DNA from 4 places in the Paenibacillus sp. P3E genome. Region 2 is predicted to be linked to each of the others. Evidence: riboswitches for the same ligand, from Rfam matches in the RefSeq annotation. Region 2 holds a riboswitch; each other region holds the start of a gene.
The links. Region 2 has a riboswitch for cyclic di-GMP ahead of A3842_RS33690 (choice-of-anchor A family protein). Riboswitches for the same ligand answer to the same signal wherever they lie in the genome.
Positions count from the first base shown of each region.

Region 1: linked by a shared signal. The riboswitch ahead of A3842_RS05225 (anti-repressor SinI family protein) and the one ahead of A3842_RS33690 (choice-of-anchor A family protein) in region 2 are both predicted to bind cyclic di-GMP.
Region 3: linked by a shared signal. The riboswitch ahead of A3842_RS20685 (thiamine pyrophosphate-binding protein) and the one ahead of A3842_RS33690 (choice-of-anchor A family protein) in region 2 are both predicted to bind cyclic di-GMP.
Region 4: linked by a shared signal. The riboswitch ahead of A3842_RS28895 (S-layer homology domain-containing protein) and the one ahead of A3842_RS33690 (choice-of-anchor A family protein) in region 2 are both predicted to bind cyclic di-GMP.

Region 1 covers NZ_LVWH01000033.1:1,877-8,522, reverse strand. The annotation lists gene odhB (2-oxoglutarate dehydrogenase complex dihydrolipoyllysine-residue succinyltransferase) at 161-1,468, opposite strand; gene A3842_RS05230 (2-oxoglutarate dehydrogenase E1 component) at 1,520-4,390, opposite strand; cyclic di-GMP riboswitch class I at 4,828-4,921, shown strand; gene A3842_RS05225 (anti-repressor SinI family protein) at 4,950-5,105, shown strand; gene A3842_RS05220 (helix-turn-helix domain-containing protein) at 5,200-5,532, opposite strand; gene A3842_RS05215 (TasA family protein) at 5,929-6,537, opposite strand; gene sipW (signal peptidase I SipW) at 6,622-6,646, opposite strand, start outside.
Region 2 covers NZ_LVWH01000019.1:5,717-14,606, forward strand. The annotation lists gene A3842_RS04060 (energy-coupling factor transporter ATPase) at 1-605, opposite strand, end outside; gene A3842_RS04065 (ATP-binding cassette domain-containing protein) at 590-1,450, opposite strand; gene A3842_RS04070 (Gx transporter family protein) at 1,481-2,032, opposite strand; gene A3842_RS04075 (NusG domain II-containing protein) at 2,016-2,408, opposite strand; gene A3842_RS04080 (HD-GYP domain-containing protein) at 2,592-4,103, opposite strand; gene A3842_RS04085 (alpha/beta hydrolase) at 4,629-5,570, opposite strand; gene A3842_RS33160 (LPXTG cell wall anchor domain-containing protein) at 5,833-6,195, opposite strand; gene A3842_RS33165 (hypothetical protein) at 6,137-7,156, opposite strand; gene A3842_RS33170 (hypothetical protein) at 7,143-7,298, shown strand; partial or broken gene A3842_RS33690 (choice-of-anchor A family protein) at 7,321-8,148, opposite strand; cyclic di-GMP riboswitch class I at 8,225-8,315, opposite strand.
Region 3 covers NZ_LVWH01000182.1:40,660-47,783, reverse strand. The annotation lists gene A3842_RS20700 (3-oxoacyl-[acyl-carrier-protein] synthase III C-terminal domain-containing protein) at 1-923, opposite strand, end outside; gene A3842_RS20695 (hypothetical protein) at 1,027-1,377, opposite strand; gene A3842_RS20690 (carboxymuconolactone decarboxylase family protein) at 1,598-1,966, opposite strand; gene A3842_RS20685 (thiamine pyrophosphate-binding protein) at 2,037-3,650, opposite strand; cyclic di-GMP riboswitch class I at 3,789-3,882, opposite strand; gene A3842_RS20680 (methyl-accepting chemotaxis protein) at 4,381-5,631, opposite strand; gene serA (phosphoglycerate dehydrogenase) at 5,920-7,124, opposite strand, start outside.
Region 4 covers NZ_LVWH01000223.1:9,860-18,749, forward strand. The annotation lists gene A3842_RS28895 (S-layer homology domain-containing protein) at 1-1,522, opposite strand, end outside; cyclic di-GMP riboswitch class I at 1,574-1,666, opposite strand; gene A3842_RS28900 (DUF6953 family protein) at 1,919-2,155, opposite strand; gene A3842_RS32765 (hypothetical protein) at 2,190-2,357, shown strand; gene A3842_RS28905 (ABC transporter ATP-binding protein) at 2,909-3,952, opposite strand; gene A3842_RS28910 (ABC transporter permease) at 3,993-4,793, opposite strand; gene A3842_RS28915 (ABC transporter permease) at 4,790-5,713, opposite strand; gene A3842_RS28920 (ABC transporter substrate-binding protein) at 5,813-6,925, opposite strand; gene A3842_RS28925 (alpha-galactosidase) at 7,177-8,890, opposite strand, start outside.

The sequences.
Region 1 (6,646 bases), on a different contig from region 2:
TTGTGAAGGGGAATTAATTGTAAGAGGTTTCCGTGGAGGCAGGAATAGAATGGTTATAGAGAAAAAGGGCTACGCAGACGATTTCAAACTGTCTGTGTAGCCCTCTTGAAGAAGATTATTTCTAGATTTGTGGTGATTTCTTATCCGAAGATGTAAGGGATCAGCCTTCCAGCAGCAGTGCTTCAGGATCTTCCAGCAATTCCTTGACCTTGACGAGGAAGCTAACTGCTTCCGAGCCGTCCACGATGCGGTGATCGTAGGACAGTGCGATGTACATCATCGGGCGGTTGGCGCTTCTTTCTTCGTCCAGGGCGATCGGACGGAGCTGGATCTTGTGCATGCCGAGAATACCGACCTGCGGTGTATTGAGGATTGGTGTTGACATGAGTGAGCCGAAAACCCCGCCATTGGTGATAGTAAAGGTACCGCCCTGCAGTTCTGGCAGGCTTAGCGTATTCGTGCGTGCCTTGGAGGCCAGCTCACCGATCTTCCGCTCAATTTCCGGGAAGCTTAGCCGGTCTGCATCGCGGACGACCGGCACTACGAGGCCTTCCTTGGCAGATACGGCAATGCCGATGTCATAGTATTTCTTGATCAGGAGATCCTCGCCGTCGATCTCGGCGTTCAGCAGCGGATAGGCCTTGAGTGCGCCGATCACCGCTTTGGTGAAGAAGGACATGAAGCCGAGTCCGACATCATGCTTCTCTTTGAAGGCATCCTTGCGGCGCTTGCGGATGTCGAGAATCGCGGTCATGTCCACCTCGTTGAAGGTGGTCAGCATGGCCGCGGTGTGCTGCGCCTCGACGAGGCGGCTCGCGATGGTCAGCCGTCTGCGCGACATGCGCTTGCGCTCGACGGCTTTGCCTTCCTCCTGCGGCGCGGAGCTTGCCGCCGCAGGCTTCACCGGCGCAGGCGCGGCCGCTGCCGCCGGAGCGCTTGGCGCAGCGGCCTCCGGCCCGGCTGCGCCATGGCCCTTCACATCGGCCGTAGCGATCCGGCCGATGGGGTCGCGGGCACTGACCTCGCCGAGGTCGATGCCCCGCTCCCGCGCGAGCTTGCGCGCCCCCGGCGAAGCCAGGGCCGCAGTGCCCGCCGCCGCTGCATCGGGTGCGGCGGGGGAAGCTGGCGCCGTTGCCTGCGGTGCGGCAGCCGCTGGGGCTTCGCTGCTCGCAGCAGGAGCCTCCGGCTTGCCGGCCGCAGCGCTCTGCGGCGCTTCGGCGCCTGCCGTACCGGCGCCGCTGCCGATGATGCCGATCGCTTCGCCGACGGCTACATTCTCGCCGGCCTGGCGCAGGATGGAGGAGATGACGCCGTCCTCCTCCGCGCTGATCTCCAGGTTGACCTTATCAGTCTCCAGTTCAGCGAGCACATCCCCCTGACCGACCGTATCCCCCTCTTTTACCAGCCATTTGTAGATCGTTCCTTCGGAAATAGATTCGCCCAAATCAGGTACTTTAATTTCGGACACAGGCCCTTACCTCCCCAAATAGAATAGTTTACGTTACCGAGACACCGCCCTCTATCTGGAAGACGGTACAGCCGCTTGTACTTGCGAGTTCAATTTCAGGGCTTCTGTTACTATACGACGCTGCTCAAAAGTATGCACGTCCGCATATCCGCTAGCCGGGCTGGATCGCTCCGGACGGCCGATATACTGCACCTTGACGTTCTGCGGGGCGATGGCCCGCAGCCGGGGCTCGGCATAACTCCAGCCGCCCATGTTCTTCGGTTCTTCCTGCAGCCACACAATTTCCGTAAGGGAACCCATCGCACTGAGGTGTGCAGCCAGTTCCCGTTCAGGGAATGGATAGAGCTGCTCCAGACGGAGGATATGCAGCCAGGACCAGTCTTGATCCTTGGCGGCCTCCAGCTCCGTCTGCAGATCGAGAGTCACCTTGCCGCTGCACACTACCAGCCGTTTGATCTCCCCGGGACTGCCGCCAAGAAGCGGCTCGGAAAGTACAGGCTGGAATCCGCCGGAAGCCAGCTCGGCTCCGGAGGAGGTGCTGCGCGGGTTGCGGATCAGGCTCTTCGGAGCCATGATCACGAGCGGGCGGGCCTCTCCCTTGCCGCACAAGGCTGCCTGGCGGCGCAGAAGATGAAAATACTGCGCTGCGGAGCTCAGGTTCGCCACAGTCCAGTTCTCCTCAGCGGAGAGCTGCAGATACCGTTCCAGCCGGGCACTGGAGTGCTCAGGGCCTTGCCCTTCATATCCATGCGGCAGCAGGATCGTCAGATTGCTGCGTTGGGTCCATTTCGCGCGTCCGGCAGCAATGAACTGGTCGATAATAACCTGAGCAGCATTGGCGAAATCGCCATACTGTGCTTCCCAGATCACGAAGGTTTCTGGCGCGAACACATTGTAGCCGTATTCGTAGCCGAGTACCGAGGCTTCTGAGAGCGGGCTGTTGTACACCCCGAAGGATGCCTTGGAATCGCTAAGCTGGTGCAGCGGAGAGAACAGTGCACCTGTCTCGCTGTCGTGCAGCACCAGATGACGGTGGGCGAAGGTTCCACGCTGGGAATCCTGGCCGCTCAGGCGGATCGGTGTACCGTCCTTCAGGATAGTGGCGAATGCCAGCGTTTCGGCCAGTGCCCAGTCTACCCGTTCTCCGTCCTTCAGCGCATCCTTGCGGCGCTGCAGAATTCGCTCCAGCTTCGGATAGACCTTGAAGCCGTCCGGTACCGTCAGCAGTTCCCGGTTGATCAGCTGCAGTTGCTCCAGCTGCACCGCCGTGGATTGCGGCTGAGTTGCTTCCGTTTCGAGCGGTACCGAGGTTTTGGCTTCTCCGTTCTTGCGCTTGCCATCCTTCATCAGGTCGAAGGCTTCCTGAAGCACTTTTTCCGCATCAAGGTTCATCTGGTTCACATCATCTGCCGTGATGATCTTCTCCCGCTGCAGGCGTTCCGCATAGACACGATAGACGGTCGGATGGTTACGCACTCTGCCATACACAATCGGCTGGGTGGTTTCAGGATCATCCATCTCATTATGACCGTGGCGGCGGTATCCAATCAGATCGATCACGAAATCCTTCTTAAATTGATTGCGGTAGGCGCTAGCCAGGCGGACAGCGGAGATGCAGGCCTCCGGATCATCGGCATTGACGTGAACCACAGGGATTTCATAGCCTTTGGCAAGGTCACTGGCATAATGGGTGGAACGGGAATCTTCACTTTCGGTAGTGAATCCGATCCGGTTATTGACGATAATATGCACCGTACCGCCGTTGGAGTACCCTTTGAGCTTGCCGATGTTGAGCGTTTCCGCAACAATTCCTTCGCCCGGAAAAGCGGCATCCCCGTGCATCAGTACAGCCATGGCCTTGTTCGTGTCGAGCTGCGGCAAACCCGGGGAATTCCGGTCTTCCTGAGCTGCACGTGTAAAGCCTTCAACGACAGGGTTGACGAATTCCAGATGGCTCGGGTTATTGGCCAGTGTAATACGGGTACGGACGGTCTCGCCCTCGCGCACGGCGCGGTCAGCACCCAAATGGTATTTCACATCGCCGGTCCAGCCGTAGTTAATGCCCATGGAGCCTTCGGAAGGGAAAAGCTCCTTGTTCGGAGAATGATGGAATTCCGAGAAAATAATATCATAGGGCTTCCCGAGAATATGAGCCAGTACATTCAGACGTCCGCGGTGGGCCATGCCCATCAGGATATGCTCTGCACCATCATGCGCGGCGGCACGGACAATCTCGTCCAGCATGGGCACCAGCGCGTCATTGCCTTCCAGGCTGAAGCGTTTTTGGCCGACAAAGGTCTTATGCAGGAAGGTCTCGAACTGCTCTACCTGGATCAGGCGGTTCAGCAGCTCCTTGCGCTCGGTATTGTTCAGCGGCGCGGGGGAGCTTGTAGACTCCGCCTGACCGTTCAGCCAGCGAAGCTCCTGTTCGTCATGCACATGTCCGAATTCGTAGGCGATAGTCTGCGTATATGCCTGACGCATCCGGTGAACGGCATCCCATGCGGTATGAACATCCGGCGGCGCATTCTCCCAGATCAGCGAGGCAGGCAAGGCAATCAGGTCCTCGCGGGTCAAGTCATAGGTTTCATAATCCAGCCATTTCGCCATAGGGCTGTTAACCTGCTCCAGCGGATCGATATTGGCGGCCATATGGCCATATATACGAATATTGGCGATTAGCTTGGAAGCTCGTACGGCCTTTCTCAGCCACTCGGTGTCTCCCGAAAGGGCCGGCTGCGGAGCCTGAACGGCATCCGGAGCGAGCGGAGGAGGGCCGGAAACGGTAAACAAATCGCGGTAATGATGTTCTACGGATGAAGGATCATGAACAAATTGCTCATATTTCTCTTGAATGTAGCCCAGATTGGGGCCGTGATACTTACTCCAAATGGATTCGTTATAGGGCTCTTTAACTGCCATGAATACATCCTCCTAACGGATGAACTCCACGTGCGGCATGAGGCTTGGGCGCCCAGTGGAGCTGCGATGGTTGCGGTTTCATTCCTCATCTTATTGTGCTACTTTCAAGGCGTGTAATCAATTCATACTTTCGGGGAATCCGTTCGCAAAACGGCATGATTCAGTCCTCAAATGATGGAAAACGGATATCGGTTACCTGAAGCTGGATGTGAACAGGGTGATCCGGTAATAATTACCCATGGATGCCACCGAAGGCTTCATGAATAGTTCCTAAAGTCATATCTATTGGACAAATCCCAGCAAAAAAAACTGTTCTTTTGCACTACTTGTCATAAAAAATTTCCATAAATCGACACACTTTTCTCGTGAGAACTTATATAATGTTATTGCGGATAACGGTTTCATTGTTTTCTAACCAGATCCTTTCATGTAAAGGATCCAGTAAAGGGTAAACCTGCTGAAAGGCAGGGACACAAAGTCTCGGGTCTAATGTAGAAAGGCTTCAACTACTACGACGGCCGGACTGCCTGGGGACGCAAAAATTCTAGGAGGAGATATCTTGGATAAGTCCAACCAGGGGAATGACGGAGAACTGCTGATGGGTGATCTGGATCTAGAATGGGTGTATTTGCTGATGTCGGCGAAGAAAGCAGGCATCGGGGCAGATGAAATCCGCCAGTTTTTAAGTGAAAAGACAACGTTGCAGGTAATGTAGGGGCGTTTACTTTGCGGGAATACATACAGAAAAGGGCACAGCGCCAGACGCTGTGCCCTTTTCTGTATCGCTGGAGCCTTAGGACAACCGCCCGTTATTGATCCTTTTGCTCTAGCCGCCATTTTTGATAATCGAGGAATTCTTTGAATTCCCGTTTGCTTATGCCGGAAGCCATGGCTTCTTGAACGAGCCGGAACCATTCGCCATCTAGTGCGGATTCGTCAGTCTCTGAGGGCTCGCCATAGAGCAGGCTGTGGATAGACACCTGGAGCGCATCGGCGATTTTTTCGATGAATTGAATAGAGGGGTTGGATTGGATATTTCTTTCTACATTGCTTAAGTATGATTTTGCCACATCTGACTTGTCCGCTAATTCGGATAAGGACCAGCCTTTTTCCAGACGGAGTTGGTGGATGCGACTTCCCATATTATCCGGCACGATTACAACGCCCCTCCGTACTTATTGTTAAAATATAAGGATTTAACTGTTCTATGCCATCAATCATCCTTATATTTCTCGCTGAAACGGCTATTTGAAGGCGATACGTAGTATTGCTGCTTCGGAAGCATAAGCTTGTAAAAGACGACGTAGCCGTTTCCAATTGAAATATAAGAATGTATATGCTTGACGCTATACATTGTCCTTCTATTTATGGAGAAACGGATACCGCCTCTTTCGGAGGACGGCGAAGACGTTTCTTTTTATCAGTATAACAAATTTCCGTAAAATGGACAAAAATCAATCGTTACAAAGAAAAAACAGCCTAATCTGCTCCGGCTTCGGAATCAGGGTAGGCTGCTTCAGAATGCAGTCCGTTATGAATTAATAATCTTTTTTAGGGCCTTGTTTGGCCTCGAAGTTCCAAGTCAGCTTCAGCTTATCCTTTTGGAAATAGTTCTGTGCTTCACCATTGTCAACGAATTCGAACTTGACTGTAAAGCTGTCGCTGCTCTGAGCTTTGATACCGTCGGCTTCCGTCCAGATTTGATCCAGACCGGTATTGTTTACAAGATCGGGGGTTTGGCTCTTCAGGGCATCCAGTGTGGTTTCGTATACGACAACCTCCGGTGTGAGAATGGTTCCTTTATCATTATTCTTCAGGAATTTAACCTTGATGAATTTGCTGAGATCGACACCGTTGTTGTCGCCGAGCGTATCTGTAATCTCTGTAGTGGTCTTCAGCAATACTGAGCCGATGTCCAGGGTTCCGTCATTTTTGAGCTTGAAGGTTTTGGTTACAGTATCACCCGGTTTCAGGTTAGGGATATCCACGATTACGGAAGGATCAGAATTCAGATCCAGCGTACCTGCTGCGAAGGTTGCCGTGCTTGTCGCAGTATCGCTGAAATATGCGAAGGTTCCTCCGCCAATCAAAGACAAACCGAGTGCTGCCGATGCCATGCCAAAACCCAATGTTTTCTTGATACCCATATTCTTATTCCTCCTCTGATTAGTAAAGCGAATGATAAATGTATATTGTATCTTCCGTTTCGTAGGCGGAAGCGGACAATCGGATCAGGGCTGTATGTCAGTTCCCGGA
Region 2 (8,890 bases):
ACGATAATAACCGTCCGGCCCTGTTCGCGGCAGAGACGCTCCAATTGCGCGATCAACTCCGCGCGGCTGACCGGGTCCAGAGTGGCGGTCGGCTCGTCCAGCACGACAATTTCCGGGTCCATGGCCAGTACGGAGGCGATGGCTGCCTTACGCATCTGTCCTCCGCTTAAGCGGAATGGATTGCGCGAGAGCAAGGCGAGGTCCAGCCCCATTTCGAGCATGGCTTTGCGTGCGCGCTCCTTGGCCTCCTCCGGACTCATGCCAAAGTTGAGCGGTCCGAAGATCAGGTCCTTTTCCACCGTATCTTCGAACATCTGCTGCTCCGGAAATTGAAAGACCAGTCCGACCCGGCGGCGCAGCGGCAGCAGCTTCGGTGATTTCTCACCGGCCCGTATAGTCACATCCAGCACTTTTACCGTCCCCTGCGTTGGTTTAAGGATGCCATTAAAGAGCTGCAGCAGCGTAGATTTGCCCGAACCCGTTGCACCCGCAATCCCGGTAAGCGAGCCTTTGGGAATACCAAGGGTAATATCATGCAGCGCCGTCTGCTTCCACAAGCTTTTCTCGGCGTAAGTAAAGCTTACTTGCTCTAGTTGTATGGCCATAGTGTATCTATTAGCTCCTTTTCGCTGGCGGGCACATCCACCCTGATTCCCCGGCTTTGCAGCTCCCGGGCAAGACGCCAAGGATACGGCTCCAGCAGATGGCATTTCTCCAGAAGCTCTGCATTCCCGAACAGTGCCTGCGGGGTCGTATCAGCGGCAAGACCACCGCCATGCAGGGCCAGTACCCGGTCCGAGGCCAGGATCTCGTCCGCATCATGCGTGATCATCAGGATGGTGTACTGCCCATCTGATCTCATCCCTTGAAGAATGCGCAGCAGCTCATCACGGCTCGCCTCATCCAACATGGAAGAGGCCTCGTCAAAGATGACGATGCCTGGCTTCATAGCTAGGATGGATGCAATGGCGACACGCTGCTTCTGTCCACCCGACAGCTCGCCCGGATGCTTGGCCAGCAGATCCTCAATCCCCAGCTTCAAGGTATAGGTTCTCAGGCGTTCCTCCATCTCCGCGTAGGGCAAACACAGCCCCTCCAGCCCAAACAATATATCTTCCTCCACCGTAGCCCCGATGAATTGATTGTCGGGATTCTGGAACACCATACCGATGCATTGGCGGATGGCGCCAATCGTTTCTTCACCCAGCTGATGGCCGCATATGGTGATCTCTCCGCCGCTTTTGGGCAGTAGGGCGTTCATCAGCTTAACCAGTGTGGACTTGCCGCAGCCGTTCGGTCCTACTATACTCACCCACTGGCCCTGTGGAATGGATACGCTGATATTGTGGAGAATAGGATGCTCCGGATCATAGCCAAAAGATACTCCGTCCAGCTGGATCACAGCCGGCACCCCGCCTGCATTCTCCACGTCTTGATATGCTTTATTCATGTTAGTCATCCCTCCGCTGATGGGTCCGCTTTAGCCCAAAAACTCTTCAAACAGCGATATTTTGGACAGCGACGCTATTAGATAACGTACGGCGAAGCCAACTGCGATCCCCGTCACAATCCCGGTAATAAGCAGCACCGGCAAGTAATAGAAAATACTCATAGATTTGAATACAATGGCTGCCGCGAACAGCTGCCCCGTATTATGGGCCAGTCCACCCGCTATACTAATACCGATTACACTCAACTTCCCGCCTCCCCACTTCACCAGCAGGAACATCACCACAAAGCTGAGCAGCGATCCGAACAGACTGAAGAGAAGACTCGAAAAGGTGCCAAGCAGGAATGCTGTAAGCAATGTCTTCAGAATGACCAGCACAAAGGCGTCACGGCCCCGTAAAAAGAAAATACAGGTCAAAATCATGATATTGGCGAAGCCGAGCTTGGCGCCAGGCATGAGTCCGACCCCAACCAGAGGGATCTGGGCCTCCACTAAACTTAGTACTACAGCGACCGCTGCGAAAATAGCCACAATCACCGTACGCTTTAATGCTGTTGCCGATTCACTACTGGACATAGGCATCTATATCATCCTCCCCCGACACACCGCCTGCAATTTCTACTAACACCCGGTGCGGCAGGCACACGATGGTCTGCTTCGGACGGGTAATATGGCCAAAGCCCAGGCATACCTTATCGGGACAGTCCGCATCGTACATTTCAATCCCATAGTCATACACCTTCAGAATGTTATAGCCGCGCTCTGTGCGGATATCAATGGTTTGTTCTTCTTTTGTAAGCTTCACTGTCTTATACAGCTTGCCATCCACCGTTATATTAGCTACCAGGTTGTTTCCGGGTCCCGCCTTGTCGCTATCGTTCGAGAGCCATCTCGGCACGATAAAAGCAAGCGCGGCAATGAGCACGATGGAAATCAGCAGCACATCTGCGCGTTTCATAATGATCTCCCTTATTTTTTAGTTAAAATCCAGACTTATTAATTATAACGGTCTGTTTGCAATCCTTCAATGAATGTACTCGGGTTTTGTCGGTTTTAGGGAGCAGTTCACAAAATAGGCACGCAAGCAGAAGCGGATACCGGTCATAAATGGATGGCATCCGCTTCAATAAGAAATATTAGGTTATCCCGCCCGGCCTGGATAATCTGTTTTATCCAATTTCTCCGTTTTTCCGAAATAAGCCAGAAACAAACCGGCAAATTCAGGATCCCACTGGGTACCTCTTCCCTGTTCCAGAATAGCCAATGCCCGCTCATGATTCATCCCTTTGCGGTAGGGCCTGTCAGAGGTCATGGCATCATAAGCATCAGCCACGGCTATAATCCGGCCATGCAGCGGAATAGCTGTCCCGGCCAAGCCGTCCGGATATCCCTTGCCGTCATAACGTTCATGATGCGAGCGAACCCCGCCCAGGTAAGGCGCCATCTTTTCCACAGGCTCAATCTGTCGCAGAATATTCTCTCCAAGCACGGGATGGCTCTTGATCTGGTCAAATTCCTCATCGGTCAGAGCCTCCTCCTTAAAGAGCACGCTGTCCCGTACACCGATTTTGCCGATATCATGCAGCAGGGCAGACTTGCGCAAATTATCCAGCTTCTGCCCGGTGAGCCCCGCGAGCTGGCCAATAATTACCGAATATTCCGCCACCCGCAGCGAGTGCCCGGCAGTGTACGGATCCCGGGCATCCAGCGCTACGGCAAGGGTGGTGAAATAGCTGTCGAGCAATTGCCTGCTCTGACGCTCCCGGGCCTGCAGACCTCGGACCATCATATTAAAGCCGGCTACAAGCTTCGAGAATTCATCGGAGTATTCATCCTGCATCTGCAGCAGCTGCCCGTCTTTGATATGGTTCATCGCTTGGTATAACTCGTTAATGGGATGCTGCACACTTCGGGTTAGAAGCCAAGCCGCTATGGAAGAAAAAAGGGTGCCGATCATCAGCATAAGCCCCGCCCACTCCCAATAGTTCTGCATGCCCTCCACTAATCCGCTCCCCAGCGTTTCCAGCCTGATCTGGGTTGCCATAATAAATAGAATGAGCGGGAAAGTACCGATCAGCATACAAGTGACGAGAAATTTGGGGCGGATAGGCACAAACACATGGCCTTCCAGAGAAAAATCAACCATATACAAGGTCAATGCCCGGTTTCTGAATTCTTTAATCAGCGGAATGATCGCCGAGGCGGTCAAAAAAAACTCAATCAACGCATGCATACTTGCCACCAGAATGGCCCCGGCGACTGCAAGCACTAGATAGAAGTAGGGTAAGCTGATTAATCCGGTGCGGATCAACCATAAGGTCAGGAGCGACGCTGGCAGAGACAGTCCGAGGAAATGCGGACCCAATATCCGCTGTACCGCAAGCTTCGGCAGCCGGTGAGTATGCAGATAAGCTTCTTCCAGCATATCCAGTGACGGTTTCCGCTCTCTAAGTGCCCTCCGGATGGGCCGCATTTGTCTGAGGAAGACGTTGATCTCCGTCACAGCCATAATGACGAACGAGATCAGCAATACGTAGAGCAGCCGCAAATACTCAGTTTGGCTTATTTCAAGTGAGGAGAGAAGGATCAGACTTCCCACCGCAAGCACGGCAACCACGGAGCCGAATATGTAGTTACGAATCTGCTTTTTCAAAAAAACTCCGTATAAATTCATCGGGTCCCCCGTTTCCAGCCTTCCTTTAAGCTCAAAGATTTGCATTTCTTGGCATTCCATGATATTATTATAGAATATTTGTTTGCAGTATACATTATCCCCATCAAGAAGATGTCAAGCCGATTCGTTGCCCATTTATCTATTATCGGCATTTTGGACACAAAATCTTACGTTTTCTTGCAGTACTCTTCCTTTTTATGAGATTAAATTCGAACATAGTTTTCCGATTCGCACTGGCGCGGCCGCGGAGCCGCAAGGACAAAAGAGAGGTAGGGCTTTTGTCGTTTTGGAAGGATTATTCTCGCCACACGGCTGCTGGAAATAACAAGGATCAAGACACCCGTTCTTCTCACGGACGGCGGGGGATTAAATATACGCAGAAGACATGGCTTCACTGCTTTCTTGTACATAGGATGCAGTTCCATGTGTGGAACATATTAGCGCCCGATAATCGCAGTTTGCGGATATCGGGCGCGTCTACGTTTCCGGGGCTTTTATTCAAGGTTAATGGACGTAACGGGTCACAAAATCGGCTACTTTTGTTACATACGCTGCCTTGTCTGTGTCATACGCCAGGCCGTGTCCCGCACCATGGACTACAAGCTTGTCCTTGGGACTTCTGCATGCCCGGTAGAGTTCATCCATCATATGGAAGGGCACGAACTTATCGGCATCGCCGTGTATGAACAGTATCGGCACCCGGGCTTTGCGGATCTGCTTCAGCGCCGAAGCCTCTCCGAAGAAATACCCTGCCTTGATGCGGGTGATGAGGCTCGCCATATGTACAAAAGGAAAGCTCGGCAGATGGTACATCCGCCACAGCTGGTAAGACAGCTGCGCTTTGACAGAGGTATATCCGCAGTCAGCTACGATAACTTTTACCTGCGGCGGAAGCTCTTCCCCTGAAGTCATCATCACGGTTGCCCCGCCCATGGATATCCCGTGCAGCACAATCTGTGCCTCCGGCCCGTCCTCCGCGAGAATGTACCCGATCCACTTCAGATAATCCCGGCGCTCCGGCCAGCCGAATCCGATATAATCCCCCTTGCTGTCGCCATGTCCACGGGCATCGGGAATCAGCACATTATAGCCCATGGTCTCATAATAAATTTTGGCGCATGCCCCCATGTCCTTGCCTTTACCGGAATATCCGTGAGCTATAATAGCGGTCCGCCCTGCGGCACGCTCAGACGGCAGATAATAACCTCGCAGCGTCAGCCCGTCATCAGATGTAATTTCAATATTTCTGAAGGTGTGACGGGATACCCACTCCGCCCCTTCCCCCCAGGATGCCCCGGCAACCGGCGGGTCTACCTTAAGATCAGGAGTCTTGGCCAGAAACTCCTTCGGCGCCCGCTTGATCGCAACTCCATAAAAAAAGAATCCTGCATAAGTCACACCACCAGCAATAATCAGCAAGGCGGCAATTATAATTACACTCCACATGTTTGTCACCTTTCTTCGATAAAATGGAATCCCACTTCAGTGTGGCCTTAGCGCTACCCGATTTTCAGCATAGTATAACATGGCTCGAGACCAACTGGAAATGTAGCTGAATTCTGGCAAAATTCATAAAATGACCAAACAAAAGAACAGGACACCTCCATGGTGAAGGGGCCCTGTTCTTTTCACTTGTTATACTGCTGTAGTTATCTTTTTAACCCGCTAAAATATAGTATTCCATTATTTATAACAGTTGCATTTACTTTTACCGTTTGCGTTTATTGCTTCTTGCTGTTCTGCTGAGGAGCAAACCCAAGCCTGCTATTCCCAGACCAGCGATGTAATAAGGTGCCGGACTGGATTCCCCGGTCTGCGGCAGCTTGTCGGGTGTATCCACACTTCCCAAAGGAATCTCATCATCTAGTATCACTTCATCCCCAGACTTCGGTGTTGCTGTTGCTGACGGAGCAGGGGCAGGAGCTGGTGTAGGCTGGAGTGATGCTGTCGGCTGAGATGGAGCGAGCGTTGCCACCGGCCCCAAAGGTAATGGATCATCATTAATTACCGTATCATCTACAATCGTACCGATTATCGTTGTTGGCGTTGGTGTTGGCACAGTTACCGGCACGAAAATGACAGTAGTGTTTGACGTTGGTGTCGGTGTTACTACGCTTGTAGGTGTAGGCGACGGGTTCACCACCGGTGTTGGTGACGTTGACGCGCTTGGTGTTGGTGACGTCGACGCGCTCGGCGTTGGTGATGTTGATGCGCTCGGCGTTGGTGACGTCGATGTGCTCGGCGTTGGTGACGTCGACGCGCTCGGCGTTGGTGACGTCGATGTGCTCGGCGTTGGTGACGCGCTTGGTGGCGCTGTCGGTGTTGGTGTTGTCGATGCGCTTGGTGTTGGCGACGTCGATGCGCTTGGTGTTGGCGACGTCGACGCGCTCGGCGTTGGCGACGCGCTTGGCGGCGCTGTCGGTGTAGGCGTTGCCGATGCACTCGGCGTTGGTGACGGCGATGCGCTTGGTGTTGGCGACGCGCTTGGTGGCGCTGTCGGCGTTGGCGTTGCCGATGCACTTGGTGTTGGTGACGTCGACGCGCTCGGCGTTGGCGATGCGCTTGGTGGCGCTGTCGGTGTTGGTGACGTCGACGCGCTCGGCGTTGGCGATGCGCTTGGTGGCGCTGTCGGTGTTGGTGACGTCGACGCACTCGGCGTTGGTGATGTCGATGCGCTTGGTGTTGGTGACGCGCTTGGTGGCGCTGTCGGCGTTGGCGTTGCCGATGCACTCGGCGTTGGCGTTGCCGATGCGCTCGGCGTTGGCGACGTCGATGCGCTCGGTGTTGGTGATGTCGATGTGCTCGGTGTTGGTGACGCGCTTGGTGGCGCTGTCGGCGTTGGCGTTGCCGATGCGCTTGGTGTTGGTGACGTCGATGCGCTTGGTGTTGGTGACGCGCTTGGTGGCGCTGTCGGCGTTGGCGTTGCCGATGCGCTCGGCGTTGGCGACGTCGATGCGCTTGGTGTTGGTGTTGGCGATGCGCTTGGTGTTGGTGATGTCGATGCGCTCGGTATTGGTGATGTCGATGCGCATGGCGTTGGTGACGTCGATGCGCTTGGTGTTGGTGATGTCGATGCGCTTGGTGTTGGCGATGTCGATGCGCTTGGTGTTGGTGATGTCGATGCGCTTGGTGTTGGCGATGTCGATGCGCTTGGTGTTGGTGTTGGCTTTATAGGTGGTTCCGACCCGTCATATGGATAGTGGTGCATCTGCACATAACCACTGAAAGCTTTTGCGATTAGAGTGCCGTGAAGTTCTGCGTGATCATAAAAGACGCTGGCATGAGGAGCCAGTATGGTGCCTTCAATGGTTGTATTCCCAATATTCAAAGAAGCAGCTTCATAGAAATTGAACAGTACCTTACGGGGTTTGCCTCCCCAGAATTGAAAATTAGGAATCTTCACTGAGCTTCCGCTCACATTAATAACCACGGTGGCATCACCAGTTATATTGAACTGCAAGCCATTGGCATCAGCTAAATCTGCAGCGGCCAAATGAATGACATTATAGGAATCCGGAGCGTTAATGGTGATCTTCCCGTATTCTTTTACAAAAGGCTGTGTCTGCGGCAAAGCGGCTAATTCATCCGAACGCTGTATCAAAAACTGTTCCTCGGCTGCAAAATCAATCGGGGTTCCCTTCCGGGGAGTTTCCTTAAGGTCTGCACGTGTGTTGGTTATACTGCCGCCATATACTGCTGCGCCATATATTGTACCGTCTGTTAGACTGAGATTCTTGCCTGCAACCAGCACATCCCCGCCAGGCGCATCCTTGGATACACCGTATCCTTGCAAAGTAATATTCCCTTCAGCCGCAAGCCTTCCATGAATCTGATCATAAGATTGCGTGAAATCCCCAAATATAAATGCGTTAAAATTGCCGGCAACGCCCAAAACAGGTGTAGGGGTATACGGCATATTGGCCGCTGCGCTAACGTTCCATCCCCAGGTAATCGTACTGCCCAATACCAACACCCCTGCCAGTAGCAGAGCTGCTGCCTTCTGTGTTCTTTTTTTCAATCGCATGCACCTCCTAGTAACTTATTCTATGATTTCGCCAAAAACATATAACAACAAAAAAACCGCCACGAAGGGTTAGCTTCACGGCGGCCGGACGATCATAGCCCCTGCTTGCGGGCATTAGATTCCTGACTTTGCGTCCTGTCCTTTCGAACAGTTTGCGTTTATACATGATGGTGTGTAATTTGGCGATTCTTATGTAGTCTATGACAATTGTTACTTTCGAACTAGTTCCAGTTTATCCCTCAGATACCCCTATTGTCAATCTATTCCTTTAGTATTTTTCCAAGTGCTTGGCACACACAGATATTGGACAACCCCTTTATACAGAAGGGATTATTGCTTTCACACACCATAGCTTCACTCTGGGATACGAATAGCATCAGATCTAAGAGTTACTCTTAAACGTCCCAAACCTGTATTTTATCCGTAATTTAAAATATTAAAAAATAGTATTTTTGAACTATACGAGTACTATTCTGCATACTTGCAATATAACAAAAGAACTGCCACGGAAACAACCGTAAGCAGTTCTTGATCCACCTCTATGTATGCTATATGCGCTCTCGTAATCAGACAATGCGAATATAGCTGATTGGTATGTTACAGCAGTTGAATCCAGCCAATCATCGACATCCATAACGGAATGCTCAAAAATAGACCAAATGCCAAACCACGGCGGAGACTTCCTTCATGACTCATCATCATTCTCCTCTTTGGGGTGCTTTATTTTCTTACGCTTTAATCT
Region 3 (7,124 bases), on a different contig from region 2:
CGTTCAATCATTCCAGTAGTCACTGCTTTGTGCAGGGCTACAAAAGGACTGCTTGTCGAAGTATACCCGAATTCATCGCCGATATAGACCGCTACATCGGTGTCGATGCCTGTTTTGTCGGATACGGCAAGAATATTTGGGAGGGACAGCTGTGAAAAACAGGCGGCCTTGATTGACTCGGGAGCAATCTCATTATTGCTCAGCAATGTATTGATCGATTCCGAGGCTGCATCCACACAAATGGAGTCATCAAATGGAATGAACTTCACATTGAACTCTCCGGCACCAACACCACCACGTCCAAGGTTGGCTAAGCCATCCACAGGAAACATCGAGTTCCCATAGACACATGTGTCTGTCTGGTAAATAGAATCAATGAAGCCTACCGAATTCTCATCCCGCTCCAGAATAACGGCAGCGGCAGCATCTCCAAAGTTGGCATAGTAGACAGGATCGTTTTTATCCGCATGCGGAGCAACGTGGTCTGAGCCGATCACCAGCGCGCGGCGGATTCTTGGATTGGCCATCATCTGACGGCTTACCTGTTCCACCGAGGCGGTCATACCTGCACAGTTGGCATTACTGTCGATGCAAATGGTGTGGGAAGCGCCACCGATTAAACGATGAATCATAAGTGAGTTCGTCGGGAAGATGTATTCAGGAGTCTGACTGGCATAAGCAATCAGGTCGATGTCAGCCCCGGTAAGCCCGGTCTTGTCCAGTACGTTGCTTGCCGCCTCAAAAGCCATGGTCAGTGAATTCTCTTCATTGCTGTCGATGCTATAGCGGTTATTACGGCCAAGAGTAGCCAGGAGGCCACGGATATCAATACCTTTTTCGTCAAAATGCTGTATGAAAAAGTCGTTGCCAATCTTTTTGCTTGGATGATAGATATCAATGTCCTTTATCCGTATCCCGGCCATGGTAATCCTCCTAAAAGTTAATGAGCGATTCTTCCCGCCCTCAAGTTTTGTATAAAACTTGCTTCTCAACCATCATTCAGGCTGGTGAGCCTTGAAACAATACTTAAGATTGAACTGTCGAAGTGATCTCCAGGTTTTCAAGTCCAGCCTTGCGGCCGAGGCGCGCGAGCTGCATTTTAAGGATGGGGTTATTTTCAAGGGTCAGGCTTACTTTTTCAAAACCATCTGCTTTGAACATGATGAAGCAGCCCTCCAGCAGAGGCACAACATCAGGAGCAGTAACATTTAGTTTTCTGCAGTCAATCTGCAGAGCATATTCTGAAGGTGTGATCGGGTTAACGGTCTGCTGATAAGCTTGAATCGATTTGAGACCATCCTCATTGGAGAAAGTGCCTTCTAATTCAATATTAATGACCTTGTTAACAGAATCGGTTTTCAAAATAAATTTACCCATGTGCTCATCTCTCCCAAAATTAAATGTGTGAAACGTATAACGGAAATGTTGACTGTACGTTGTTGTTCAGTCATAGAATATATCCAAATAACTTTTGGTTTTACGCCTTGATTCGATACAAAAACTATAGTTTTGGGATATTTTCCCTCTAATATAATCATATATTTCTCAAATAAGCAAGAAAAAAGTCGAATTGTGTATAAAATTGTTGAAGAAGGATTTATTGGATTTCCTCAAGCGTTGCAAGCAGCACATTAAAAGCTGAAATGACTCTTGGAGCACCGATACAAGGCACCAGATGCAATAAGATTCCTTTGATCTGTTCTACAGTTATTCCGACGCGGAGCGCCATCACATAATGGACCCCGAGCTGCTCAAATTGTCCCATAGTAATCAAAGACGAAATAACAGCAATTTCTTTCCAATCGGAGCCAATTGTTGTGCGCTGAAAAAGATCCCCATAAGCGTTGCCCATAATGTACTCGGCCAGTTCGGGGAAATGCTCTTTGATTGGAGCTAGTGCTTTGGCTCCATAGTCGCCGGACAGGTTGGTAAAATGCTTTAGACCGCTGTAACTGGTGTTTTCCACAAAGATGCCTCCTGAATTTTGATGAGTGGCAAGGACCGGTCATGTGAAGCTTGATTCTTACCTCTGCTACTTAGTTGAGATTCAACGTCCTATGGGCCGTTGGAGGCACTTCGTCACGGTCTGTCAACAATTCAATGACAGCTACACGGTTTGACTCGACTGCGGCTTGTACAGCAACGTTGAATTGCTCCGCGGTTTCGCATTTGTAGCCTGTGGCTCCGAGTGACTCAGCGAATTTCACGGCATCCATAGGTACCTCGTAGATCGTACCGTCAATTCTGCCTGTGGTTTTCTCCATCCCCTTAAGCGCCATATCCAGCTGCATGTTGTTCACTACGATAAAGATTACCGGAATATTCTTGCAGACTGCAGTGTTGATTTCAGCACCAAGCATCATGAAGCAGCCATCACCGGTTAGGCAGAAAATGGTTTCTTCAGGGGAAGCCACCTTAGCCCCAATAGCCATTCCAATGGAGTTGCCCATACAGGCAAAATAAGCATCAAAGACAAAACTGCCCGGTTTTTTCACGTTGTACCATTTCACGGCGTTGAAGCCATGGCTGCCGTCATCTACAAAAACGGTGTTGTTGTAAGGAATCAAATCGCTCAAGGTGCTCATGACCGAAGCTAGTGACAGCTTGGAGAGAACAGGCAACTCTTCCGCATAATGAACATCGGTTTCTGTTATATGTTTCTTTATAGCAGCTGTATCTATATTCTTTAGATAAAAAGCCAAATTGTCCCGTAAATCCCCGCCTATAGCGATGGTCTGTGAAGATAAAATTTTACCTACGAAGGTAGGGTCTACGTCAAATTGGATAAGTGTTTTCGGGTGATTTTCAGCCTTTAGATTGCAGATGGTCATGTCACTCAGACGTGATCCAAGCACAATGAACAAATCACTGCGGTTCAATAAATCATCACCATGCTTGCAGCCGCCAACACCAATTGGTCCATGATACAACGGGTGATCCCAAGGGATCGCACCTTTTCCTCCCGGTGAAGTAACGACAGGGATGTTAAAAGTTTCAGCCAGCTGAATGAGCTCTTGGTGTGCAATAGAACGGTTAACCCCTTTGCCGGCAATAATAAGAGGATGGCTGGAGGCATTAATAGCTGAAATCACACGTTCGAAATTAGCAGTGCTTACGAGATGTTCACGCTCAGGAATCACTATCCGGCATTCTTCCAGCATTTCCGTCTGCACATCAAACGGGATACATAAATGGACCGGCCCGCGCTGTCCGCCCAAAGCAATAGAAATAGCATGGTTAAATAAGGTGCTGAAATGATCACCTCGCTCCACCAGTTTACTGAAGAGTGTAGCCGGTCTGAACATGTCCGCCAGGTCAGCCAGATATGACGAAGAATCCTGGCACTGGGGAATTCCCAGCTCCTTAATAGATTGATGACCTGTAATGAACAGCACAGGCAGGTTGTTCGCTTTAGCATGTGCTGCAGCAGTAAGAAGATTGGTTCCGCCTGGACCTGAAGTCCCAAAAGCTACACCCAGCCTGCCGGTTTTGAGAGCATAGCCTGCTGCTTCGAACCCGGAGCTGGACTCATGTCTGCCAGGAATAAATTCAATCCCGTAATCGACCATCTTAAGAACTACGGGACAAATAGACTTGCCGATGATACCAAAGGAATGTGTTACGCCGAGGTTTCGTAGTGCCTCAGCCATATAATCTGCGACTGTTTTCAGATAATCCACCCACCCAATGTTTTTTTTTAGCAGAAATAGAAAACCTGCACTCACGAGAGTACAGGTCGGCTGCAATGAATAACCGTATAGAACGAGGTTTCCCCAGAGCTTCGGTTGTTCAGCAACCTGGCTGTCATGGTCCCATAAAAATGAGACTGTAGATCCATGGCTTTGCGTCATTCCCTTTCGGTGAATTTTGCCGTTATGATGTATTGGAAAAAATGCATATTTTTACTTTACAATATATTTCTAACTCCTCTCTTGTCAATATATTTGTGCTGAAAAGCTCAGTTTTTGACGAAATTAACGAACAATGTCAATTGCAAGAAATGGTCCAGTTGAGTTGGAAAACAGGGCGAATCCAAAAAAAATTTAATGCAAAAAAGTCTTAATAATACAAATTGTGAAGAAACATTGAAACAGAAATATATCAGGTATATTGAACTATTCCTTTGTATGGAAATGGATGATTAGACTGGAATAATGGGGTGTACCCATTTTTTATCTGGATTAATAAGGCTAATGAACGAAACACCCTTCAGATCCAATTGTATTCATTATATTATTTCCATTAAAAATAGCGGAGAGAAGTGCAAAAGAAATAACGATACTTGCTGCTGCCAAAAAACTGAATTTTCATAAAATAACATTGATTATTTTGTGAACAAAAAAAGACCGCTTCATATGAAACGGTCTATGAAAATGGAGATTAAAATTTGAAAATATGGATCGTTTTCTGGAGTTGGAATACTGCTTGTGTCATTTTCTCTGTTTCTTCAGCAACAGACTGCAGGGCATTTATTTGTTCGTTCATTGCTGCGGATACCTCTTGGGTTCCGGCCGCAGTTTCTTCTGTAATCGCAGAGATATTTTCGATAGCTCCAGAAATTTTTAACGCGCTCTCCAACATGAGGTCACTCTCAGACGAGAAAGAAGCAATTTGCTCGGTGATGTACTGAACGCTTTGCACAATCTGGGCGAAAATATTCGCGGTTTCAATGATCATTTCATTTTGAACTTGGACGACTTCCTCATTAATGGCAATATTCTCAATCGCTTCCTTGATATCGTTCTCAATACTGCGCACCAGACCGAATACTTCTTTGGTGGAGGCTGTAGATTCCTCAGCAAGCTTGCGGACTTCCTGGGCTACAACAGCGAAACCACGACCATGTTCACCGGCGCGTGCTGCTTCGATCGATGCATTGAGTGAGAGCAGGTTGGTCTGCTCGGCGATTTCTGTAATGGTTTTGGTGATCATCGTGATCCCCCGGGCATTATGTGATAGTGCTTCAATCGTGTCGGCGACCTTCTGGGTAGCTTGTATATTCTTGCGCATGCCTTCTGCTTGAGTATCTACGGATTGGCGGCCTTTCTCAACTAATTCTAGCGTATGTATGGAACGTCTGTTCATTTCTTTGGTAGAGCTTGTGTAATTCGAAACCTTGGTTTCAATGTCTTTGATGGAATCGGTCATATCGGCGATGTCCACGGAGATTTCATTTGCGCCGAGAGCCAGTTCATTGGAAGAAGAGGAGACCTGGGCCATTACGACTTTCAGATTCTGATTTTTGTCCTCGATTCCGCGGCTGGCATCCATGACATGGCGGGTAATCTGAGATGCTTCGGTTAGTATTTTCTTCAGCTTATCGATCATTGTATTGAAGGAGCGGCTGACTTCCCCCATGGAACCATTCTCATCTGCCCGGGTTGTAAAGTCACCTTTGGCAATCGTGTGGGTTACGTTGGAGATATCATCGAATGAAGATGTAAGCGTTCTCTCAATGAAGCGTGCGAGTGGGAAGGTCAGTGCAGCCAATACCGCAACCATTATAATGCCGATAATCATCTTGCCCATCACTACAAGTGTGATTAGTACAGGGACAGCGAATAAAGCGGCAACCAAGTAACAACCGGCTCTAATTCTCTGTTTTAACGGAAGCTTGTTCATCCAGTCCATCATAAAAAGTTCCCCCTAAAATAATGTTGTGTATTGTAATATTATAGGCGTTTTCAGAGGGAGAGGTCTATTGTAAGAATTGACATAAAAATGCTCAAATAGGTCTTTCGGGCATGAATTTTGTGTGAATCTCTTCATACATAGCACGGTGGTATGGTTCAATTTGGAGAAGATACATTTCACTAGTGCTTCAGGCTCAGAGGATGTGACATCCGATATAGAAAAACGCTCATTGGAACAGCAGGCGGATGCCCGCTCTCCAAAGAGCGTTTGTTCAGGGCTACTTTTTTACAGTAACACAATTTCTTCCGCGGTATTGATTTCCGGCAGTCCTGCCAGTTTCACCAGAACAGCTTGAGGAACCGCCTTATCGACGGTGAGCAGCATGATCGCAGCGCCGCCAACGATTTTACGTCCTACCTGCATGGAGGCGATATTGACATCGTTCTCCCCAAGCAGTGTACCGACAGCACCGATGATACCCGGTTTGTCGTTATGCGAAATTACAATCTGATGGCCTTCCGGAGCAATATCGACCGGGAACTTGTTGACCTGCACGATCCGTTCTCCGTAGCCCTGCAGCAGCGTTCCCGCAACCAGACGTTCTTCGTCAGGATCTGCCTTCAGGGTGACGGTGATAAGGTTGGTAAATCCCTTGGTTTTGGAAGCCTTAGTCACAATTACATTCACATCACGGGTTTTGGCCAAATGCATCGAATTGACGATGTTCACATCTGTCCCAAAGTGACGGGAAAGTACGCCCTTGACGATATAGCGGGTCAGTGGCTGTGTATCTACATCGGATAGGTCACCGGCATATTCTACTTGGATTTCTCTGATCGCGCCATCGGTAAGCTGTGTTGCGAAGCTGCCCAGCTTTTCGCCGAGTGTGAAGTAAGGCTGAAGCTTGTTCATCACACTTGGAGCAACAGGAGGGATGTTCACAGCGTTAATGAACGGCTCGTTGCGCAGAATATGCAGCACCTGCTCCGATACATCTATAGCAACATTCTCCTGGGCTTCTACGGTGGAAGCGCCAAGATGAGGCGTTACGATGATTTTGGGATGGGAGAGGAATGGATGATCAGCTTGCGGCGGTTCCTTTTCGAATACGTCAAAGGCTGCTCCGGCAACAATGCCGCTGTTGATGGCTTCAACCAGCGCCATTTCATCAATTACCCCGCCACGTGCACAGTTGATGATACGCATGCCTTTTTTCATGACTTCGAACTGCGGCCCAGAAATCATGTGGCGGGTTTCCGGAGTGAGCGGAGTATGCACAGTGATGAAATCCGCGCCGCGTACGATATCGTCTACTGAAGCCAGCTTCACTTCCAGCTTTTCCGCACGGTCAGCGGTCAGGAAGGGGTCATAGGCAAGAATGTTCATGCCAAAGGCTTTGGCACGCTTGGCTACTTCGCTCCCGATCCGGCCCATACCGAGAACACCCAGCGTTTTGCCGCGCAGCTCTACCCCGAGGAATGTTTTCTTGT
Region 4 (8,890 bases), on a different contig from region 2:
AATCAATATCACGCAGCATAACCGCATACAGTCCGGAGGCTGTAATCTTGGCCTGCACAAATCCATTCTCCGCTGCAGTCACTCCCCCGATATAGGTCCAGTTGCCTTTTGCCGGATTGTAGCTGTAGATTCCAAGCTTCTCACGACTTGTCGTCCAAGGCTCTTCCTTGGGATATTGAACCGCCAGTTTGGCCGGGATCAGAAATGGAGAACTCGCTTGTATCTGCCAGGCGGAACCTGCCTTCAGCAGTTTTTTGCCGTTTGCGTCGATCAGTGCCTGTGTCTCCAGCTCTGCCTGGGCCAAGCTTACAGTGGTATTATCCTTGAAGGTTCCTGCTGAAATCTCCAGCCGCGCCAAGCCATTCAGTACAGACAAGATACCGCCAGCACTGCCGATAACCTGACTATCCTTGGCTCCGGTTATTACAGGGATCTTCACTTCCGGGGTTGAGCCCGAGTTCGAGCCGGTACCTGGATTTGGCGTTGTACCCGGGGATGGAGTTGTTCCCGGACTTGGAGTCGGGAGGTTTCCATCTTTTAATTCCACTGATTCTATGTAGTCGTCTTTCTTGCTGTACAACAGCTTACTTCCGTTAATTCCGATCAGCTTCGCCCCGGCCGGTACCGCCGGCAAAGGCTTCACTGCATAAGTAGAGAGATCCACCTGCTGCAGCGTAACTGCACCGTTAACATCCTCTTGAAAAACGGCCTGTCCTCCGCCTATGGACATGAAGGCATACTCTGTTCCTCCAGGCTTCATCTCCGTGAGATCCACAGGCTGTGCCGTCAGGTCTTTGATATTCAGAAGCACATACTTACTCTCAGAGGCGCCGTTCTTTTGCTTAAACAGCACATGGCTCCCGTTAAAAACAAACCAGTCCACGTAATTCGCTCCGCCCAGACTAATAAGCGCACGCGTGACTCCACTGCTTACATCCAGCAGACTGAGGCCCCCGTCACGGGCATTCTTATACACCACATCTCCACCTGCCAGTACCGGGAACCGTCCTTCGCCGAGGTCGGCTTCAACCCCCGTAGCCAGATCATGATAGATCATGCTGCCGTAATTTTTGCGCTCGTACCAGACCACGCCAACTCCATCCGTAGTCGGATTCCCATATTGGCCGGACTGCTTGTTAAGCTTGATGCGGGTGCCTGTTGCAAGATTTGCAGAGTAGATATCCCAGTTCAGGGAAGCTTCCTGCTCCGTTCCCTTGTCCGCCCACACGGCAATACTGCCGCCCACAGAAGGGGCGTCCTTGGCGGATGAGCTCGTCGTAAGTACCGTACCCGCACCACTGGATTGATTCAGCGCGTGCACCTGTTTGACCCCGCCTGCATCTGCTTCCAGCCATACGATCCGGTCACCGGATACACTGTAGTCCGTTCTGCCCGGATCTGTCCCCGCTGCCGAGACCTGCTTCATGCTGAACCCCCCGCTTAACAGGCCTCCAAGCATACATACCACCGCCACTGCGGCCACAAGGGGCCGCGACAACTTCATTTCCCTTTCCAACCTCATTCACTTCTCTCCCCCAGCACTATTTGTAGGCACGCCAAAAAACCAAGTGCCTTGAGCGGCCCGGCTGCCCTAACATCCTTCCCGGATGAAGTAGGCCCGTGGCTTTGCGTCTCCGACTTTCGTACGGATTTGCCTTTGTTCCAAACTCGGTTTTCAGTCCCTTTACCCTTATGTATTCGTGACTTTCGATGTACAGGACTCTATCATTATCGGAATTTATTCCTGTAGAATTAAGATGTTCTATTTTTTCCTTTTTTAGGGATTTGGACATAGAAAAAAACCACATGTAGGAGATGCCCCGCATGTGGTTTATAGTCAGCTTCTATACTTCTTCTACTGGACAAGCAAAAAGGGCTTCAACGGTCACCAGCATCATAGCTGGCCCGGGGGCATATTTCAAGTCCATGCCCACAGGAATCCGTCACGGTCCCAGGCGATTCTTCCGCCGTGCAGCTTGCGGAAGGCCTTCTTCACATCCTTGGACAACGAAGCATTCCCGTTCTCATTCACAAATACAAACTGCTCGCCAAAATTAGCCTTCACATATTCAATCGCAGCGGTCTGGTACAGGGTTCCCGTAAAACGGATCTCCTTGACCATCCACTCCGCTACCTCTTGTGCAGTTACTTCCATCAGGGTACTGCTCCTTCCTGTAAATCCCTCTACAATGCCTTCCCATTATAGCATGAATATGGTCACTCGGGAGGTTCACTGGACAGGGCAAGAGACGGGACAGTGGAGAGCGAAGAGGCGGGCCGAAGAACAAGAACGGGGAATGAACAGCACGACGGACGGGCAACAGTCAAGGCCATTCGGGCAGAACGGGTTTGCATAGAAAGGATTAGAAGAAGTGGAAGAAGCGGAAGAAGTGAAAGAAGTGAAATCAGGCGCTCACTCTTCCTCCTCCCCGCGCATGTTCGCTGCTTGGCGGTGTATAAGCCGAATTTAAGAATTAGAATACACTACCCAATGAATTCTCTGTTCCTACAGAGATTCATTGATGCACAGAGATCGATTCTAAATCAACTCTATACCGTTTATGCTGAACGAAAATGCTAGCTCATCTATGCACGATGGAGATTAGTTGGAATTTATACACTTAATTTCCGATAAATCGTAGTAATACTAGCATTAGTTGGAATTAATCCACTTAATATTGATCAATATGGATAATTCGGGCTGAAAGTAGATTTTTAGTTTTACTTTTTCCACTTCAGTGCTGCGATATCGTAATGCCAGCTGATTAGTGGTAGTTTTTCCACATAAATTTGTATATCAACGAAAAGTAATCATAGTTTAAGAATGTTGAGCGATACACATAGCAAACGTCCATTCCAGCGAAAGGATCGACGCTAAGCCTTGGAGTCAGGACTTATATCCCCGCCTCTACGCCCCCTCCTGCTCCAGATGCAGCAGCTGGGAGGGATCAAGCAACAGGGTCACACAATCCCCTTCCCGAACCCGCAGCCAGCGGCCGTCATTCAGCAGGTCTACGGTCAGACTGATCCCCTCGGCCATGACCGTGGCGCGGATGATATTGCCCAGAATCGACACGGACTGAACCTGTCCGCGTACATCCACCATGCCATCCGCATCATCCTGAATTGCTTCACCTTCAGCCAGCAGGGTTACCGCCTCGGGGCGGATTGCAAAACGGTCGGAGCGGCTGTCGATCCTGCGGAACAGCGCGAGTGCCTCCGCCCGGTTGAATACGTTATAGCTGCCCATGAACCGGGCCGCGAATTCTGTGCGGGGCGCTGTGTACAGCTGCTCCGGGGAACCTTCCTGCACCATGCGCCCCTGGTTCATGATGCAGATCCGGTCCGAGAGGATCAGCGCTTCCTCCTGGTCGTGGGTCACGAACAGCGTCGTCATGCCCAGCCGCCGCTGAATATCGCGGATTTCCGCGCGCAGATTCTTGCGGATTTTGGCGTCGAGCGCGCTGAGCGGTTCGTCCAGCAGCAGCAGCTTCGGCTGGACGGCCAGCGAGCGCGCCAGCGCCACCCGCTGCTGCTGTCCACCGGACAGCGCCTGCGGATAGACACCGCGCTTGTCTTCGAGATCGACCAGCGCCAGCAGTTCTTCGCACCGGCTGCGCCGTGCCGCCGGTGCAACGCCGCGCATGCGCATTCCGTATTCCACATTCTGGCTGACGGTCAGATTGGGGAACAGCGCATAGGATTGGAACACCATGCCCACATCCCTGCTGCGCGGCGGCAGCTTCGTCAGCTCCTTGTCCGCGAGCCTGATACTGCCGCTGTCCAGCTCAGTCAGCCCGGCGATGCAGCGCAGGAGCGTGCTTTTGCCGCAGCCGGAAGGGCCCAGCAGCGTGATCAGCTCCCCCTCTGCGATGTTCAGATCTACTCCAGCCAGCACAGGCGTATCACCAAAGCTTTTGCGGACACCTTCCAGCTTCAGATAATCTTCCATTCCTTTATCCCCCTTATTGTGGACCTCCGGCCGCTAGACCTTACTTCGCCTGCCCTTTAATCTTCATGCCAAGCTTCATCAGCACGGCCGACAGCAGCAGAATAAATACAAAATAGGAAATGGCAATCGCGCTGGCCAAATGTCCGCTTTCCCCCACCCGCTGGTACAAATAGACCTGAATCGTCTGGATATGGCCTCCCACCAGCATATTCGTCAGTACGAACTCCCCAAACAGCACGGAGAAGGACAACAGCGCGGAGACCATGACCCCCGGCCAGATATTCGGCAGAATCACATTTACAAAAGCAGTCCGTCTCTTGGCCCCAAGCAGCTCAGCGGCATTCAGCAGCTCTACAGCCGATACACTCAGCAAGCTGTTGCGGATGCCCTGATACATATACGGCAGGATGACCACGAAATACGCCCCTACCAGCAAATAAGCGGTACCCGAAATGTCGAATGGGCCAGAGGAATAGGTGCGGATCAGGCCTACAGCCGCCACAACTCCCGGCACAGCGTAAGGCAGAACAACAATTCCCTTCATGAAGCTCTCCCAGCGCGGAAAATAAACCGTAATGACAAAAACAGCCGGCAGCATCACGGCAAGACTGAGCAGCACGCTGATGATGCACAGATACAGCGAAGTCCACAGCGCCTCCAGAAAGCGGATATCCCGGAACATGTCACTGAACCAGTTAAGTGTCCAGCTGCGGGGCAGCAGCGTATTCTGCCAATCCTGGGCAAAAGCATATAATCCCGTTGCCAGCAGCGGCAGCAGCAGATAGACCATGAGCAGGAGCATGAAGGTGCGCGGGGCGAAGCCCGCTTTGCGCGTATTCATGGTCCCGCCTCCTCACGGACTGCTGGCCAGCGCCGGTTGGATCGTCCGCTGCTGCGCTCCTGCCTGGCAGGAATTCTGCCGCCGAATCCTTCCATCCGCCGTACCATCCGCTGATTAAGGAACACAGCCAGCAGCGTACTTAGTGCAAGCAGAACCGCCAGGGTGCTGCCCATCTCCGGCTGGGTCACCACATCACCAGCAACTAATGAACCGATACGGACAGCGAGCAGATTATAGTTCCCGCCAACCAGCGCGTAGGCAGTAGCATAAGCGCCCATCGCATTGGCGAAGAGAATGCCAAGTGTACCGAAGATTGCCGGAGACAACACCGGCAGACCGACCGTCTTCCAGAACTGCCAGGATCCTGCTCCAAGCAGGGAAGCCGCTTCCCTCCACTGCTCCCGGATGCCATAGAACGCCGGGTACAGCAGCAATAAGGCCAGCGGAATCTGGAAATAGACGTACACCAGAATCAGACCGGACCAGCTGTACAGGTTAAATCCGCCAAATACGCTCCAGCCCCACTGTTTGAACAGCAGCGTGAACACGCCATTGTTGCCAAGCAGAATAATGTAGGCAAAAGCCAGCGGAACCCCGGCAAAGTTCGAGGTCATATTGGACAGCATCAGCAGCCGGTCCCGTACCGCAGGGGCAAAGCGGGTAATACAGTATGCACATAGAAGCCCTACACCCACCCCGATCAGGCTGGAGAGGACGGAGATTAGCAGGCTGTTCTTGATCGCCTGCATATAGTAGGCACTGCTCAGCGCATGCCGGTAGTTGGCCAGGGTGAAACCCGCTTCGTCCGAGCTGCGGAAGCTGCCCGACAGCATGGAGAAGACAGGCACCACCTGAAAGGCCAGCACCATCAGCACAAACGGAGCCAGGGCCAGCATCAGGCCGCGTTGTCTCTGTTTCATCCTGCACGCTCCTCTCGTGAAGAATAAGCAAGCGGGCGCCTTAGGCATACAGCTCAGGCGCCCCCATATCTCTTGTATGAAAACTGATTCTAAAGACGGTTAGTTCAAATGCACAAGCACGCGTTCCTGCCACAGCTGGGGAAGGCTCTTCGCGGTTTTTTCCCACACTTTATAGTCACCAACCGGCTTCACATTGGCGTATTCCGCTTGAGGCAGCAGCTTCGCGGCAACATCCTCCGGAAGCTTCACGCTGTCGCGGATCGGACGGGCATAGCCTTTCGCCAGATTGATCTGCCCTTCGTCGCTAAGAATATACTCACGCGTCAGCTTGGCCGCATTGGGATGCGGGGCCCATTTGTTGATAACCGTCGCATAACCGCTTACCACACTGCCTTCCTTTGGAATCGCGACGTCAAAACCATTTTTGTCGATCTGGTCCTTATAGTTCAGCGCGTTGAAATCCCACAGCAGCGTCACTTCCACTTCACCCTTCTCGATGTTGGCAAGTGAAGCCTCAGCATTGGAGAGCCGGCCTTTTTTCGCCAGGTCTTCAAAGAAGGCAATCCCCGGTTCAATGTTCGACTCATCTCCGCCAAAAGCAATCGCTGCGGCGAGCACAGCCATTTGGGCCTGAGCCGCTTTGGTCACATCGCCCACGATGATTTTGTAATTGCCGTTCTTCAGGTCCTCCCAGCTCTTCGGCGGGTCGGCCACCAGCTTGGTATTGGTCAGAAAAGAAATACTGCCTTGATAACCCACAACCCAATTACCGTCCTTATCCTTGGCCCAAGTGGGGATCTCGTCCCAATGGGAGGTTTTGTAGGGCTGGGTTACGCCTTTATCCACTGCAACCGGACCGAAGGCAATGCCCACGTCGCCAATATCGGCTGTCGGCTTATCCTTTTCCGCTTCGAACTTGGCAATTTCCTCTGCACTCGACATATCTGTATCGGTATGTGTAATTTCATACTTGGCCGTAATATCATTCCAGGTATCCTTCCAGTTAGCCCACGAATCCGGCATGCCCACACTGACTACAGCGCCTTCTTTGGTAGCTTCGGCTTCAATTTCGTTTAAGCTCAGCTCTTTGGCCCCGGCATTGCCGTTCTCTTTATCAGCTTTGGCTTCCGAGTTGGCACAAGCGGCAAGCAACAGGACGAGCAAGGACAACAGCAGACCCATGGATAAAAGTTTTGCGAATCTTTTTTTCATGATTTCCCTATCACTCCTATTTCTGATTTGCGGGCTCCCTCTCTGATCCAAGCTTATTCGCTGCCCAACTGAAGTATAGGGGGACACTATTCGCCAGATATTAAACTGAGTAGTAAGATTTGTAAAAAAAATAGCCCCACAAAGTGGGGCCTCGCTTCGAGGCTTATGCCAAGTATTTCTTTATCTGTCGACCAATCAGGTCGGTTATTATTTCACTGTTCAATTAACGATATAAGTATAGCTTGCTCCGCTTACCCTTGAACCGCCTTCACCTTCCACCATTTGCTTACGTAATCTTGATGAAATTGAGGGATATGGAGGCCTGCCTGCATGAGAAAATCTCCTCTGTGATCATCCAGCCCTTCAACGCTATAGGTCCATTCCTGATTTAGGCCCTGCAAGGCCAAGCGCTTCATGGGAGCGTTAGGCACTGCAAGCACTTGGAAATAAAATACCAAGGCCTCTTTACGGTCTTCGGAAACAAACATCCATGCCGTCTCATTCCCCTTGCCTGAAAAAGGACTTCTTAAGCGATAGAAATCACCTTGCTGCACCAAGGACCGTATCTCCTTATATGCAGCCACCTGCCCCCGGACTATCGCTTTCTCTTCCTCGGTAAATACAGTCAGATCAAGCTCATAGCCAAAGTTGCCGGACATGGCTACGTCTCCGCGTGTCTCAAGAGGGGTTGTCCGGCCTACCTGATGATTCGGTACAGCGGATACATGAGCGCCCATCGTGCTGATTGGGTAAACGATGCTGGTGCCGTATTGAATCTTGAGACGCTCAACTGCGTCGGTATCGTCACTCGTCCAGGTCTGCGGCATGTAATACAGCATCCCCGGATCGAAGCGGCCTCCCCCACCGGAGCAACTTTCGAACAACACCTTAGGGAATTTTTCCGTTAACCGCTCAAGAAGCTCGTAAAGTCCAAGTATATACCGGTGGGCTGTCTCGGACTGCCGTTCCGCACTTGCCAATGCCGAACCGATCTCAGTCATGTTCCGGTTCATGTCCCACTTGACGTAAGAAATAGGAGCCGATTCGAGGACCGCGCTTAGCGATTCAAACAGATAATCCTGCACATCCAGCCGTGACATATCGAGAACCAGCTGCTTCCGGGCCTCCGTCCGCCGCCGCTGTGGAGCGTGCAGACACCAGTCCGGATGCTTCGTATAAAGGTCGCTGTCGGGAGAAATCATCTCTGGCTCGAACCAGAGACCGAACTGCAGGCCCTGTCGATTGACCCGTTCTGCCAGTTCCTGCAGGCCCTGGGGCAGCTTATTGCGGTCCACAATCCAGTCCCCCAAAGAGCTGGTATCATCATCCCGCTTGCCAAACCAGCCATCATCCAATACAAAGAGCTCAATCCCCAGCTCAGCGGCCGTTGCAGCGATTGCCTCGATCTTGTCTGCGTTAAAGTCGAAGTACGTCGCTTCCCAATTATTGACCAGAATCGGACGTTCCCGGTCACGGTAAGCACCTCGGCATAAACGTGTCCGATACAGCTTATGATAGGTGCGAGACATGCCTCCCAACCCTTCCGGCGAATAAACCATCACGGCCTCTGGCGTTTGGAAGCTCTCACCTGGCAACAAAAGCCACGAGAAATCGAAAGCATTAATCCCGATGGATACCCGCGTTGTATCGAACTGATCGACCTCCGCCTCCGCCTCGAAGTTACCGCTATACACCAAGCTGAATCCGAATACATCCCCCTGGTCTTCATCCGCATTCGGCCGGAGCAGAGCAACAAAGGGATTCATCTGGTGACTACTTGCGCCCCGGCGGCTCTGGGCGGTTATACCTCCATGGCCTAAGGGTCTTCTTTCAATGTGACGCTCTCTGGTCCAAGAACCGTACAGGTTTAGCCAATCGAAATCAGCATCCTGAAAATCCACACTGGCACTCGCAGCCTTCAGGAGACGTAACGGCTCCTTCCCTTTGTGGGTGAACTTTACGGAC